Regions from separate parts of the Microbacterium sp. MMO-56 genome, predicted to be linked through region 2. Evidence: predicted binding sites of a transcription regulator. Region 2 holds the regulator's gene; each other region holds the start of a gene.
The links. Region 2 encodes LexA, which represses DNA repair genes until DNA is damaged. Its sites were predicted from a motif close to TCGAACANNTGTTCGA; they were not measured.
Positions count from the first base shown of each region.

Region 1: a site for LexA is predicted at 2,090-2,105, ahead of WFI00_RS02960 (HNH endonuclease signature motif containing protein). Genes of this name have one in related genera too.
Region 3: a site for LexA is predicted at 2,456-2,471, ahead of WFI00_RS10595 (HNH endonuclease signature motif containing protein). Genes of this name have one in related genera too.

Region 1 covers NZ_JBBCVW010000002.1:270,954-275,284, forward strand. The annotation lists gene WFI00_RS02950 (SDR family NAD(P)-dependent oxidoreductase) at 1-178, shown strand, start outside; gene WFI00_RS02955 (nuclear transport factor 2 family protein) at 189-554, opposite strand; gene WFI00_RS02960 (HNH endonuclease signature motif containing protein) at 718-2,079, opposite strand; gene WFI00_RS02965 (GNAT family N-acetyltransferase) at 2,181-2,639, opposite strand; gene WFI00_RS02970 (HIT family protein) at 2,656-3,228, shown strand; gene WFI00_RS02975 (ATP-grasp domain-containing protein) at 3,239-4,174, opposite strand; gene WFI00_RS02980 (siderophore-interacting protein) at 4,212-4,331, opposite strand, start outside.
Region 2 covers NZ_JBBCVW010000012.1:35,504-39,834, forward strand. The annotation lists gene WFI00_RS11490 (histidinol-phosphate transaminase) at 1-825, opposite strand, end outside; gene WFI00_RS11495 (LysM peptidoglycan-binding domain-containing protein) at 875-1,249, opposite strand; gene lexA (transcriptional repressor LexA) at 1,540-2,202, shown strand; gene WFI00_RS11505 (hypothetical protein) at 2,249-3,262, shown strand; gene WFI00_RS11510 (S9 family peptidase) at 3,262-4,331, shown strand, end outside.
Region 3 covers NZ_JBBCVW010000010.1:72,654-76,984, reverse strand. The annotation lists gene WFI00_RS10610 (MFS transporter) at 116-1,402, shown strand; gene WFI00_RS10605 (phosphotransferase) at 1,399-2,178, shown strand; partial or broken gene WFI00_RS10600 (GNAT family N-acetyltransferase) at 2,079-2,288, opposite strand; gene WFI00_RS10595 (HNH endonuclease signature motif containing protein) at 2,500-4,331, shown strand, end outside; gene WFI00_RS10590 (NUDIX domain-containing protein) at 4,221-4,331, opposite strand, start outside.

The DNA.
Region 1 (4,331 bases), on a different contig from region 2:
CGTGGGCGGGTCGCGGCTGGGATGGCTCGCCCTGGGCACGCCCGGGATCGACTGGGTCTCGGGCGGGTTCTACTCCGGGAACGCGCCGGCCCGCACGAGCCCGCGGGCGGCGGACCCGCTTCTCGCCCGCCGGCTGTGGGAGAAGAGCGCGGAGCTCGTCGGCATCGACCCGGAGTGAGGCGCCCGCGTCACTCTGCGGCGGCGTCCGGAACGCGGAGGTACCACTCCACGAATCTGCGGGCGCGCCCGTCGGCGGCGAAGTGCACCTCCCAGAGGTTCACGTAGGAGGCGTGCCCGGGATAGTCGACGGTGCCGCGGATGATGCCGATGTCGTCGCCCTCGATCAGGACGTGGAGGTCGGCGACGGCCTCGGTGGGCTCCGGATCCTGCCAGGCGGTGAGGACCGCATCGATCCCCCGGGCCGGGGAGGTCTCGTAGGGGTGGAAGAGGTATTCGGCGTCGTCGGTGAAGAGGGCGCGGACGTCGGCGTCGTCCTTCGTCCGCCACGCCCTGAGGTAGCCGTCGAGCCAGTTCTGCGTCGTGGATGTCGTCATGCGTCCGGTCTATCGCGGAGTGCCGACACCGGGACAGCGGGATCCCCTCGCCGGCGGCAGGCCGCGCCGCCCGACGGCAGGCAATCTCGCCCGCGCCGCCCGACGGCAGGCCATCTCGCTCGCTCCCGGCCGGCACCGGCGACGTCGCCCGTGTCGCGCGGCGTCAGGCCGTGAGGTCGAATCGTGCTCGCCCTCCGCGTCGCGGTGCGCGAGACGGATCGATCCACGGGGGAGGGATGAACCACACCTGGGCGCGTACTCCCGTCCCATCGACCCGGATCTCCCACCCGTCGTCGTGGATGCGATGGTGGCAGGCCGCGCACAGGAGGATCCCGTTGTCGAGATCGGTCGGCCCGCCGTCGCGCTCCCACCAGCGGATGTGGTGCACATGGGTCCAGGCGGTGGGCGCCCCGCAGGAGGAGCATCCGCCGTCGCGCTCCGCCAGCGCGAGCTTCTGCGCCGGGCTGAACAGGCGACGTGCGCGTCCCCAGTCGAGGATCTCTCCGTCGGAGCCCATCACCCACGGGATCACCTGCAGGTCGCACGCCATCCGTCGCACCACGGAAGCGGGAGCGGCGGTGTCGAAACCGTCGAGCGTCACCGCGCCGACACCGCTCCGGAGATCGTCGAGGCTCATCCGCACGATGACCGTGGCGGTGGGTCCGGTGGGGACCTGCGTGCATCCGATGGCGTGCCGGCAGAGATCGGCGAGGGCGTCGGCGCGCATCTGTCGGATCGTGCGCTGATCGGCGACGGCGTCGTCGCCGCTGCCATCGCTCTCGGCATCGCGGCGACGTCGCAGCGCCTGGGAGACGAGGTCGTCGATCGCGGTCTTGATCGGAGCGGCGGTCTCGACGTCGAGGACTCCCGTGAGGTGGAGCATTCCGTCGCGCTCCTGCAGAGTCAGGGACCGTTCCGCCCGCCGCTCCTCGTGGCGGGGCTCGAGCCCGTCGGGGTCGAGGTGCGCCTCGGCGCGGGCGAGGAGTCGCGACAGCTCGTCGGAGCGCAGGCCCGGCGCCAGCGACACCAGTTCCGCCTCGGCCGCCGCGAGACGCGCCTGCTCGACCCTCGTGGAAAGACGATCGAGCAGGGCCACGATCGCGAAGGCCGACGTCACCCCGAGCGTTCCCGCCGCGACCGCCGCGGCGACCGAGGGGTGTTTCGCCGGCATCCGCTCGCCGGTGATCGACAGCCGCGGCGCGGTCGCTTCGCCGACCTGGACGAGCTTCGCGGCCTCACCCACGCTCGATCCCGTCGTCGCCTGGATGAGCGCGACGGGGGAGCGGAAACCCTGCCGCCGTGCGAGCGAGTCGCGGCCGAGCTCGATCCGCGACTGCCGCGCGATCTCCGCCGCGACGGGCGCGAACGCGGCGTCGACCTGTCGCGTCAACGCGCCGAAGGCGGCGCCGACCGCCAACAGCTGAGCCGGCGTCAGGGCATCCGGAGACGTCCCGCCGCCCGCGGCCTCGAGCGCGGCGAGAGCCTGCGCGATGCCGATGAGCGGCGGAGGCGGTGGGGTGGTCATGGCTCAAGATTAGAACATACGTACGACACTCGACGGAGTTGTCCACAGTTCCAGAGACGCCCCGTGGTCGTCGTCCGCGGTGCCTCCTCCCGTTGGCGCGATCACTGCGGCGAGAGGGCTCGGGCCCACGCCACTTCTCGCTCCAGCTGTCCTGTGCGCTGGAACAGGCGCACCTGGTGCGTGTCGCCGAGCGCCCGGGCGAGCTCGTCGCGGTCGGCCGGCGCTAATCCGAGGCTCTGCCAGAACAGCCCCGACCGTCGGCTGAAGAGCCACGCCGTCGTCGCCCCCGCTTCCGCCGCCCGGGACACGGCGAACGACGCCAGAGCGCTGCCTCGGCCACGGGTGCGCCGATCCAGGTCGACCGCGACACTGCGGATGAGCGCATGTCGACCGTCGCCGCTCATCTCATACCCCGTGCTACCGATGATCCCGCGGTCGCGGTCGCGGTCGATCCAGAGGCGCACCGTCGGGGCATCCAGCCCGCTGAGCGTCAGATCGACACGGCGCAGAAACGACCGGAGCGCGTCGACATCGCTGGTGGTACATAGCTCGAGTCCCACCCGACCATCTCACCACGTGGGCTCCGCCGCCGATCCGGTGGCCGGTACCCTCGACGTCATGGACTGGCGCGAGGACCGCATCGGCTCTGCGGCGCGCGGAGAGAACCCGACCGTGCTCGCGGAGCTCGCCGGCGGGTACGCCGTGATCGGCGATGTCCAGTTCCTCCCCGGATACTGCGTCCTGCTCGGGAAAGACCCGAACGCACGAGCGCTCGCCGAGATGCCCCGGCGTGAGCGCGTCCGCTTCCTCGCCGATGTCGATCTGCTCGCGACTGCGGTCGAACAGGCGTGTCGAGCGGCCGACGCATCTTTTCGCCGCGTGAACATCGACATCCTGGGCAACGCCGACGCCTTCGTGCACGCCCACGTCTGGCCCCGCTACGACTGGGAACCGGAGGACCTCGTCCGACGACCCGTGTGGCTCTATGACCCCGCGTGCTGGCACGATCCGGCCACGGCTCTCGGCGATCGGCACGACGCGCTCCGGGCGAGCATCACCGCCCGTGTGCGGGCTCTGGCCGCCGCCGACACGCTCGCGCTCGGCGCCGCGCCACCGATCGCCGCCCCACCGAGGACGCCCGGACCCTGACGGCACCGGGTCAGGGTGTCGACTCGGACGCGCCGCTGGCCGCCTCGTCGACCGCCGCGAGGATCGCGTCGACGACGGCGTCGATCGCCCGCGGTGCGACGTGCAGGTTCAGGGCCGGCTCGACGAGCTCGACCTCCAGCACGCACAGTCCGAAGCGCTCCGAGTCCACGGTGTCGATGCGCGCGTACACGGGGGTGCCGCTTCCGGTCACCGCTCGCACCGCGGCGAGCACGTCCGCCGCGAAGGCGCGTTCCTCGTCGGAGGTCGGCACCGGCACAGGATTCTCCGCGTAGACGCCGCCCCGCAGCCCGCCGCCCGGCTCGAGCAGCGCCCCCTTCGCGATGGCGTGCGTGAAGGCGCCGTCGATCGCGTACAGCGCCTTCTCCCGCCCCGCCGACAGCTCCGGCACCTCCGGCTGGACCATCGCGACACCGCCGCCGGCGATGATCCGAGCGGCGAGGTCGAGGGCCGCGGGATCGTTCGCGGCGAACAGCCCCGTGTCGCGCGCGCCCGCCGAGACCGTCGGCTTGATCACGACACGTGCCGCCCCGTCGGCGTCCTGCGCGGCGATCGCCGCCCGGGCGGTGTCGAGGGTCGCGGCGAACACGGTCGGCACCGTGCGGATGCCCGCCGCATCGAGCTCGGCCAGGTAGCGCTTGTCGAGGTTCCACCGCACGATCGCGGGATCGTTGACGACCCGCGTCGTCCTCTGGGCGCGCGTGAGCCACGCGTCGAAGTCGGCCGGCCGCTCCGGATAGTCCCAGGGTGAGCGGATCACCAGCAGGCTGAATGCGGCCAGATCGACGTCCTCGTCGTGCCAGACGACCGGGAGAGCCTGCTTTCCACGCGCTCGCAACGCCTCGAGAAGGAGAGGAGTGTCGTGGTCGGGGTCTTCGGGCGCGTAGGCGTCCGTCACGACGATGCCGATCAGGGGCGACGACGGCATGCGGATCAGCGGGGCCCGGCGGCGGGCGGAGTGCCGGTCACAGGATCTGTCCGATGGGCTCGCGCTTCTCCGCCTGGAAGCGGTCCTCGGTGCGTCCGCGCGCCCAGTACCCCGACAGGGACACCCGGGAGCGGTCCAGCCCGCGCTCGTCGAAGAG
Region 2 (4,331 bases):
CGCGAGCATGACGGGGGCGTGCCGCAGGGCGGCGACGGCCGCGGCCTGGGTGAGGGCGCTGAGGTGGTAGGGCAGTCGCACCAGGCGCAGGGCGTCGATGACGGCCGGATCGGCGGCGAGGTATCCGACGCGAGCACCGGCGAACGCGAATGCCTTGCTCATCGTGCGGGAGACGACGAGCCGCTCGCGCCCCGGCAGAAGGGTCAGGGCGGACCGCGCGTCGCGCGGTGCGAACTCCTGATACGCCTCGTCCACGATGACGATGCCGTCGGTCGCGTCGTACACGGCCTCCACCACGTCGAGGGAGAGCGGCGTCCCGGTCGGATTGTTCGGCGAGCACAGGAACACGATGTCGGGCGCCGCATCCTCGATCTGGCGACGCGCATCGTCGACGTCGAGCGTGTAGTCGACGCCTCGGGTGCCCGCGACGTAGGTCGCGCCCGTGGCCCGCGTCAGCAGCGGGTACATCGAGTAGGTCGGAGCGAAGCCGAAGGCCGTGCGGCCCGGCCCGCCGAACGCCTGCAGCAGGTGCTGCAGCACCTCGTTGGACCCGTTGGCCGCCCAGATCTGGTCGGGGGTCAGTCCGTGGCCGAGGTAGTCCGCGAAGCCCTCGCGCAGCAGCGTGAACTCCCGGTCCGGATAGCGGTTGACCTCACGCACCGCCCGCGCGATCGCGTCGACGATGTCGTCCGCGACCTCGTCGGGTACGGGATGGGTGTTCTCGTTGACGTTGAGCGCCACCGGCAGAGGCGCCTGCGGTGCGCCGTAGGGCGTCAGGCCGCGCAGATCCGGTCGTAGGGGCAGGTCATCCACACTCGCACTCACAGCCCCATCGTAGAGCGGCCCGCGCGGGGACGCCCTGCTCGTCACCGGATCAGTCGGCGGACGAGTACTGCAGCGGAAGGGCGAGGCGCTCCCCCGCGGCCACGGCGCCGGACGGCAGCGCGTTCAGCCGGATGATCTCATCGACCACGTCCCGGGGATCGGCGTCCGGCGCGATGTCGCCGGCGATGGACCAGAGCGTGTCGCCGGGCATCACCGTGATGTGCGAGAACGTGCCCGCGGGCGCCCCGCCTTCGCCGGATGCCAGGGCTCCCCCGCTGGACACGATCGCGATGCTGAGCGCGATCACGGCGGGGAGGGACGCGAGGGCCGCGATCACGCGACGTCCACGGGCGGTGAGGCGCAGTCGCGTCGCGGGGATGCGCGCGCTCACGACCGGGGTGCCGGAGATGTCGATGGTGGTCATGGTCCCTCCTCAGGGCGAGGCCTCGGATGTCGGGATCTTCGCATCCGGCCCTCGGGCCGGAGGGCCGGGTGCGAAGTTCTCTTCCGAAGCTATCTTCGATAATGTGTGCTGTCAACCGGCATCCGTGTCGGAGAAGAATCGAACGCGACACGCGGATGCCTGCCGGTCGAATCGGCCGAGGCCGGATACGGTTTCGATACAGAGACCCCATCACCGACCTCCGACATTCGAAGAAGAGCGCTGGTCGCCGGGTGGATCGGGACGGACAGGACGATCAGAAGGAGTGCGCCATGGAACGACCGCAGACGCGTCGGCGGAAGAACCTCAGCGAGAAGCAGCTGGCGATCCTCGACATCATCCAGCAGTCGATCGCGCGCCACGGGTACCCGCCGAGCATGCGTGAGATCGGCGACGCCGTGGGCCTGAAGTCGCTCTCGAGCGTCACGCATCAGCTCAATCAGCTCGAGCTGAGCGGGTACCTGCGCCGCGACGCCGGGAAGACGCGCGCGATGGAGGTGCTGATCGACCTCCCCGGAGCGTCCACGGAGAACCCCGCCGACCTCGCCCCCGCCGTCGGCGACGCAGCCCTCGTCCCCCTGGTGGGCAGGATCGCGGCCGGCGTGCCGATCACGGCCGACCAGCAGGTCGAGGAGATCTTCCCGCTGCCGCGCCAGCTCGTCGGCAAGGGCGACCTGTTCATGCTCAAGGTGAGCGGCGAATCGATGATCGACGCCGCGATCTGCGACGGCGACTGGGTGGTCGTACGCTCGCAGCCCACGGCCGACAACGGGGACATCGTCGCGGCGATGCTCGAGGGCGAGGCGACGGTGAAGACCTTCCGCCAGCGCGACGGGCACACGTGGCTCCTGCCGCGCAACTCCGCCTTCGAGCCCATCCTCGGAGACGACGCCGTCGTGCTCGGCAAGGTCGTCGCCGTTCTGCGGGCGGTCTGACGCCGGGTCCGTCCCCGCATCGCCCCGCATCCGCCACAATGACGGGGTGAGCGCACATATCTCCACCGACGGCCGCGCGTGGCGTGCGTGGCTCTCCGCGACCTGCATCGTCGTGGCGGCGATCCTCGTGCCCGTCGCGATCGTCGCCGCGTGGGCGCGGGTGCAGCTCGTGGACGAGGACGCGTTCGTCGCGACGCTCTCGCCCCTCGCCGGCGACGCGGACGTGCAGGCGATGGTGGTCGACGAGACGATGGATGCCCTCACGGCGCAGGTGGACTTCGGCGCGATGGCCTCGAGCGTCGTCGACGGCGTCGCCGCGCTGGGGCTGCCCGCGAGAGCGGTCGCGGCGCTGCGACTGCTCGAGGAGCCCGCCGCCGAGGGGCTGAGGAGTGCCGCCGAGCGCGCGGTCACGCGGGCCGTCGGCTCGGAGGCGTTCACGGACGTCTGGGCGACGGCCACGCGCGCCGCGCACCGGGGTCTGGTCACCGCGGCCACCTCCGACGGGCGCGGACTCGTCGTGCGGACGGACGACGGCGTCGGCATCCAGCTGGGCGCCGTCGTGGCGCAGATCAGGCAGAGCCTCGCGGCCCGGGATGCCGCCGTCGCAGACCTCATCCCCGCCGTGGACCGCGTCGTGATCCTCGGCGACGGCGAGACTCTCGCGCTCCTGCGCGGCGGGTACGCCCTCGCCGTGTCGGTCGGCCTGTGGCTTCCGGTGCTCGCCGCGGCTCTCCTCGCGGCGGGCGTCCTCATCGCGCGGCGGCGCACGACCGCGCTGCTCGGCTCGGGCGTCGCACTGCTGGTCGGCGCCGGGGCGGTGTGCGTCGGCGTCGCCGTGGGCGGCTCGCTGGTGGGATCGGTCGCGGCCGACGCCGGCGTGTCCGCGCCCGGCCTCGACGCCGTCTACGTCCAGCTCACGGACGCGATGGTGCGGACAGCCGTCGTGACGGCCGCCCTCGGCGCCGTGCTCGCACCGGTGGTGTGGTCCCGCAGCCGGTGGCGCGTCCCCGCGGTGCTGCGCGCGCGACGCCCTGCGTCCGCGGCGGATAGCGTGGGGTGATGGTCTCCGCGCTCCCCTTCGGTTCCTGGCCCTCCCCCCTCACGGCGCAGTGGGCCTCGGCCGCTGCGCCGCGGTACGAGGGGGCCGCGTTCGTCGGCGACGAGGTCTGGTGGGGCGAGTCGCTCCCGGAGGAGGGCGGGCGCACGGCGGTGCGCCGACGCGATGCGGCGGGCACGGTCGAGACACTCCTTCCCGCGCCGTGGAGCGCGCGCTCCCGTGTGCACGAGTACGGCGGGGGCGCCTGGACGGTCACCGGCACCGGCACCCTGCTGTTCGTCGAGAAGACCGACCAGCGCGTCTGGGCACTCGATCCGGGTGAGGCGCCGCGCGCGCTGACGCCCGTCGATCCCGCGGCACGCTACGGCGGCCTGCGATGGCAGCACGGCACGCTCCTCGCGGTCCTGGAACGCGAGACCGGCGCGGTTCCGCACCGCGCGATCGTGCGCGTCTCGCTCGACGAGACCGATCCGTCGGTGACCGAGCTCGTCTCGGGAAGCGACTTCGTCGCACAGCCGGAGCTGTCCCCCGACGGGTCTCGCCTCGCGTGGGTCGCCTGGGATCACCCGCACATGCCGTGGGACCGCACCGAGGTGCGCGTCGGACGCATCGAGTCCGGTCGTGTCGCGTCGTGGCGCGCCGTGACCTCGGGCGAGACCGCGGCGCTCCAGCCGGCGTGGCGCACCGACGACGAGCTCGTCTGCATCGACGAGCCCACCGGCCGCTGGAACCTGTGGGCCGTCGACCTCGCGACCACCCGCACCGACACCGACACCGACACCGACGATGCCCCGCGGGATGTCGCGCGGCGTCCTCTGGCGCCCGCCGACGCCGACACGGGCGGAGGCCTCTGGGTGCTGGGCCTGCGCTGGTACGCGCTGCTCTCGGAGGGGCGGATCGGCGCGATCCGCACCGACGGGGCGGACCGCCTCGTGATCGTGCAGCCAGACGGGACGTCCCGGGACGTCGAGATCCCCGCGACGGCGCGCCTCGGGGTCGAGGATGCCCGCTCCGACGGATTCCTCGTCTCGGGCTCCGGTCGCACGGGGACGGGGATCTGGCTGGTCTCCGC
Region 3 (4,331 bases), on a different contig from region 2:
CCGTGCGCGCGTCCGCGAGACCGCGCGAATGCGCACTTCTACGCCCGGGAGCGTGGCATTCGCGCCGTCTCGCGAGCGTGCGGAGGGCGTCGGGGGGCGCGCTTAGGATGGCGGGATGCCCTCGCTCGGTGATCTCGTCGCGCCGCGCCGCCTGGGGCGTGACTTCCGGTGGCTGCTGTCCTCGTCGTGGACGAGCAATCTCGGCGACGGCATCGCCCTGTCCGCCGCACCCCTGCTGATCGCGTCCCTCACGTCGTCGCCGATCCTGGTCGCCGCCGGCGCGATGATGCAGTTCCTGCCGTGGCTCCTCTTCGGCCTGTTCGCCGGCTCCGTCGCCGACCACCACGACCGGCGCCGCCTGGTCATGATCGCCAACGGCAGCCGCGCCGTCGTCGTCGCCGCGCTCGTCGTGTTCCTGCTGACCGGTCACGCGACCGTGTGGATCGTGCTGGCCACGGCCTTCCTCTACGGCACGGCGGAGGTGTTCGCCGACTCCGCCGGCAGCACCCTCCTGCCCATGCTCGTCCGCCCCGCGGACCTCGGCATCGGAAACGCACGCCTGCAGGCCGGATACCTGGTCGCGAACCAGCTCGCCGGTCCGCCGCTCGGCGCGTTCCTCTTCGCCGTCGGGTCGTTCTGGCCCTTCCTCGTGCAGATCCTCTGCGTGGCCCTCGCGGTGGTGCTGATCGCACGGATCGGACACACCCCGGTTCCGTCGGCGGAGGACGCGCACGACCCCGTCGCCCCTCATCCGATCCGCGAGGGTCTGGCCTGGCTGCGCCAGACGCCCGCGGTGCGCACCCTCGTGCTGATCATCCTGGTCTTCAACGTGACCTGGGCCGCGCCGTGGGGCATCCTCGTCCTGTACGCGACCGAGCACCTCGGCATGGGCGCGGTCGGATACGGCGCACTCACCACCGCGTCGGCGGTGGGCGGCCTCGCCGGGATCGCGTCGTTCGGCTGGCTCGAGAAGCACGTGTCCTTCGCGACGCTCATGCGCGTCTGTCTGACCCTCGAGGTGCTGATGCACCTCGGCTTCGCCGTGACGACCGAGCCCGCGATCGCGTTCGCGATCATGTTCGGGTTCGGTGCCTACGCGTTCGTGTGGGGCACGATCTCGACCACGGTCCGCCAGCGCCTCGTCCCCCTGCACCTCCAGGGTCGCATCGCATCGGTCAACATGGTCGGCGTCTTCGGCGGCTTGGTCATCGGTCAGGCGCTCGGCGGCGTCATCGCCCAGACGTGGGGGCTGACGGCGCCGTGGTGGTTCGCCTTCGGCGGCTCGGCGGTGACGCTGCTCCTCGTCTGGCGCTCGATCTCGCACATCGCGGCGGCGCGTCCGGTGCTGGCCGAGACGGACACCGCTCCGGCGGGCGGCGACGACCGGACGCCGACGCCGTGACCGCCGAAGAGCCGCTCTCGGGCGACAACGTCGCCTCGACGGTCGTCCGTGTCGGCGCGACGGTGCGCAAGCCGTGGACCGCCGCGACGGCGAGCGTCGTCGACTTCGTCGCGGCGCTCCGCCGCACCGGCGTCGATCTGCCGGAGCCGCTCGGGCGCGACGCGCAGGGCCGGCAGGTGCAGGAGTTCGTCCCGGGCATCCGTGCGATCGAGGCTCCCCCGCTGTCGCGGCTCGACCTGTCCCGGGTCGGCAGGATCGTCCGCCGCATCCACGACGCGAGCATGCCCTATACCCCGCCGGCGGATGCGGTATGGGAGAGTGCGATCCCCGCGCCCAGCGCCGAGCTCATCTGCCACAACGACCTGGCGCCGTGGAACCTGATCCTCGGCGAACGCTGGGTCTTCATCGACGCGGACGCCGCGGGGCCGAGCACACGTGTCTGGGACCTCGCGTACTCCGCGCAGGCATTCGCCCTGAACGACCCGAGTCGCGAGCCCCGCGCGGCGGCGGGCGATCTGGCCGCCCTCGTCCCGGCCGTCGTCGCCCTGATCTCCTCCGTGGCACGGGAGCAACTCCGCGCGCGTCAGGACCTCCAGGTCATGAAGACGTCGACCTCGTCCTCGGCATCGGCGGTGAACCCGTGCCGCTCGTACAGGCGGCGGGCAGCGCTGCCCTGCAGGACGTCGAGGCGCGTGACCTCGTCGAACGGCTCGGCGAGGACCGTGCGCAGCACCGCGCTGCCGACGCCGGCGCCCTGGGCGTGCGTCGCGAGGTAGAAGTGCTCGATCCATCGCGTCGCGCCCTCCGGGCGGGCCGTGATCGATCCGACGTCGCGACCCGCCACCACGACGATCCGCGTCCACTCGGGACGGAACGCGCGACGCATCCGATCGCGCACATGATGCTCGTCGAAGCGTCCGAGCCGCTCCAGGTCGCCTCGGAGGACCTCGGCCCGAAGCTCGACGAGCCAGTCGATGTCGGCCGGGATGCTGGGTCGGAGGCGAACGTCCATCTCTCTCAGGCTACGGGCCGCTGGCGTCGAGCGACGCTCGGTCGTATCTTTGTTCGAATGTCGGAGGTCCGCGGGATCATGGAGCATGTCCTTCTTCACCGACCTGCAGACAGCGCTCGACGCGCTGCGCAGTCTGGTCGGCGACCACGAGGATGCGACGCGGATCGCGGGCGCGGTGGCGGAGCTGGGCGACGACGCCGTCGTCTCGCTCATCGCGGCGGCGTCGGCGCTCGTGCGCGGCGGCGAGTCGCTGCGCATCGCCGGCTCCGGTGTCGTGGCCGCGCGATCGACGCGCGAGCACGGGCACGGGGGCCTCGCGCAGTCGCGCGGTCACCGCTCGCCCGTCGCCCTCATCCAGGAGCTCACGGGCACGACGCGCAGCGACGCCGCCCGGCAGGTGCGGCTGGGCGAGACGCTCGCCGGCGGGAAGGGCGGGCAGGGCGCTGAGGGCGGCGAGGGTGGAGACGGCGGGCACGGAGGGCCCGCGATGCCGGACCTCGCCGGAGCACCGGACGCTCCTCAGCCGGACGGCGCGGGCACCGCTCGCGACGACACCACCGCTCCGGCCGCCGAGCGACCGTGGCACGCCACGCTCGGCGACGCACTGATGAACGGTGCGATCACGTGCGCCCAGCACGACGCGATCCTTCGCGGCCTGGGCGAACCGCCCCGGGCCGACGCCGCACGCACGATGGTGGAGAGCTCGCCGGAACACGAAGGGCCGGACGACGAGGCGATGGACGCGACGGCGCTCGACGATGCCGCACCCGATGCGAGCGCGGCGTGGGCTGCCGCGGCGACACACCTCATCGATGAGGCCTCGCACCGCACCGTCGAGGAACTCGCCCAGGCGGCTCGGACCGTCCGCGACATCCTCGACCCGGCGGGCGCCGAGCGCCGCTTCGACGAGCGGTTCCACGGTCGGAGCTTCCGCCTGTGGACCGACCACGACGGTGTCCGCCGCGGCTCCTTCACGTTCGACGACGAGGCGGCGGCATGGGTCGCGGCCGTCATCGACTCGGCGCTCCGTCCCCGACGCGGCGGGCCACGGTTCGTGGGTCCGGAGGAACGGGCGCGCGCCGAAGAGCTGACCGCCGACCCCCGGACGAACGACCAGCTCGCCTACGACCTGCTGATCGACGTCCTCCGGGCGGGATCGCTCGCCGAGGCGGGCGCGGTGTTCGGCGCACGGCAGGCGGGGGTGCGTCTCGTGCTCACCACGGCGTCCGCGGCAGCCGTCGAGGACGGACGCCCCGCGGTCGGTCACCTGACCGACGACCGCACCGCTCTGCCCGGTTGGCTCGTCGCACGGCACGCCTGCACGACGGGCACCCTGCCGTGCACCGTCGACGGCCGTGGCCGGCCGCTCGACCTGGGCCGCGAGGTACGTCTGTTCACCCCGGCTCAGCGCGTGGCCCTGGCGCTGCGCGACGGTGGATGCCGGTGGCGCGGCTGCGACAGGCCACCCTCGTTCTGCGAAGCGCATCACATCGACCACTGGCACCGCGACGGCGGGAGGACCGACGTGGATCGTGGGATCCTCCTGTGCCGGTTCCATCACATGCAGCTGCACCACGGCGGATGGCGGATCACCCGCGACGGAGCGGGGAACACGGTGCTGCACCATCCCGATCGGCGCGAGGGCGTGCCTCTGCCTCCGCGGACGATGCTGCGCTACGCGTGGGGCGACCTCCGCCCGCCCCCGCCACGACTCCTGCGCCCCGGCCCCACCGCCCAGCAGGGACCCACCGCCCGCCCCGGCCCCACCGCCCACCCCGGGCCCGGTGACCGCTCCGGGCCCAGCGGCTACGCGCCGCCCGCCGCATCGAGCGCCGCGCGCAGCGGCGCGCCGAGCACCTCGAGACGCGCGACCCACGGCGCCGCCATCAGGCCGTCGCGGCAGAGCCGCTCGACCTC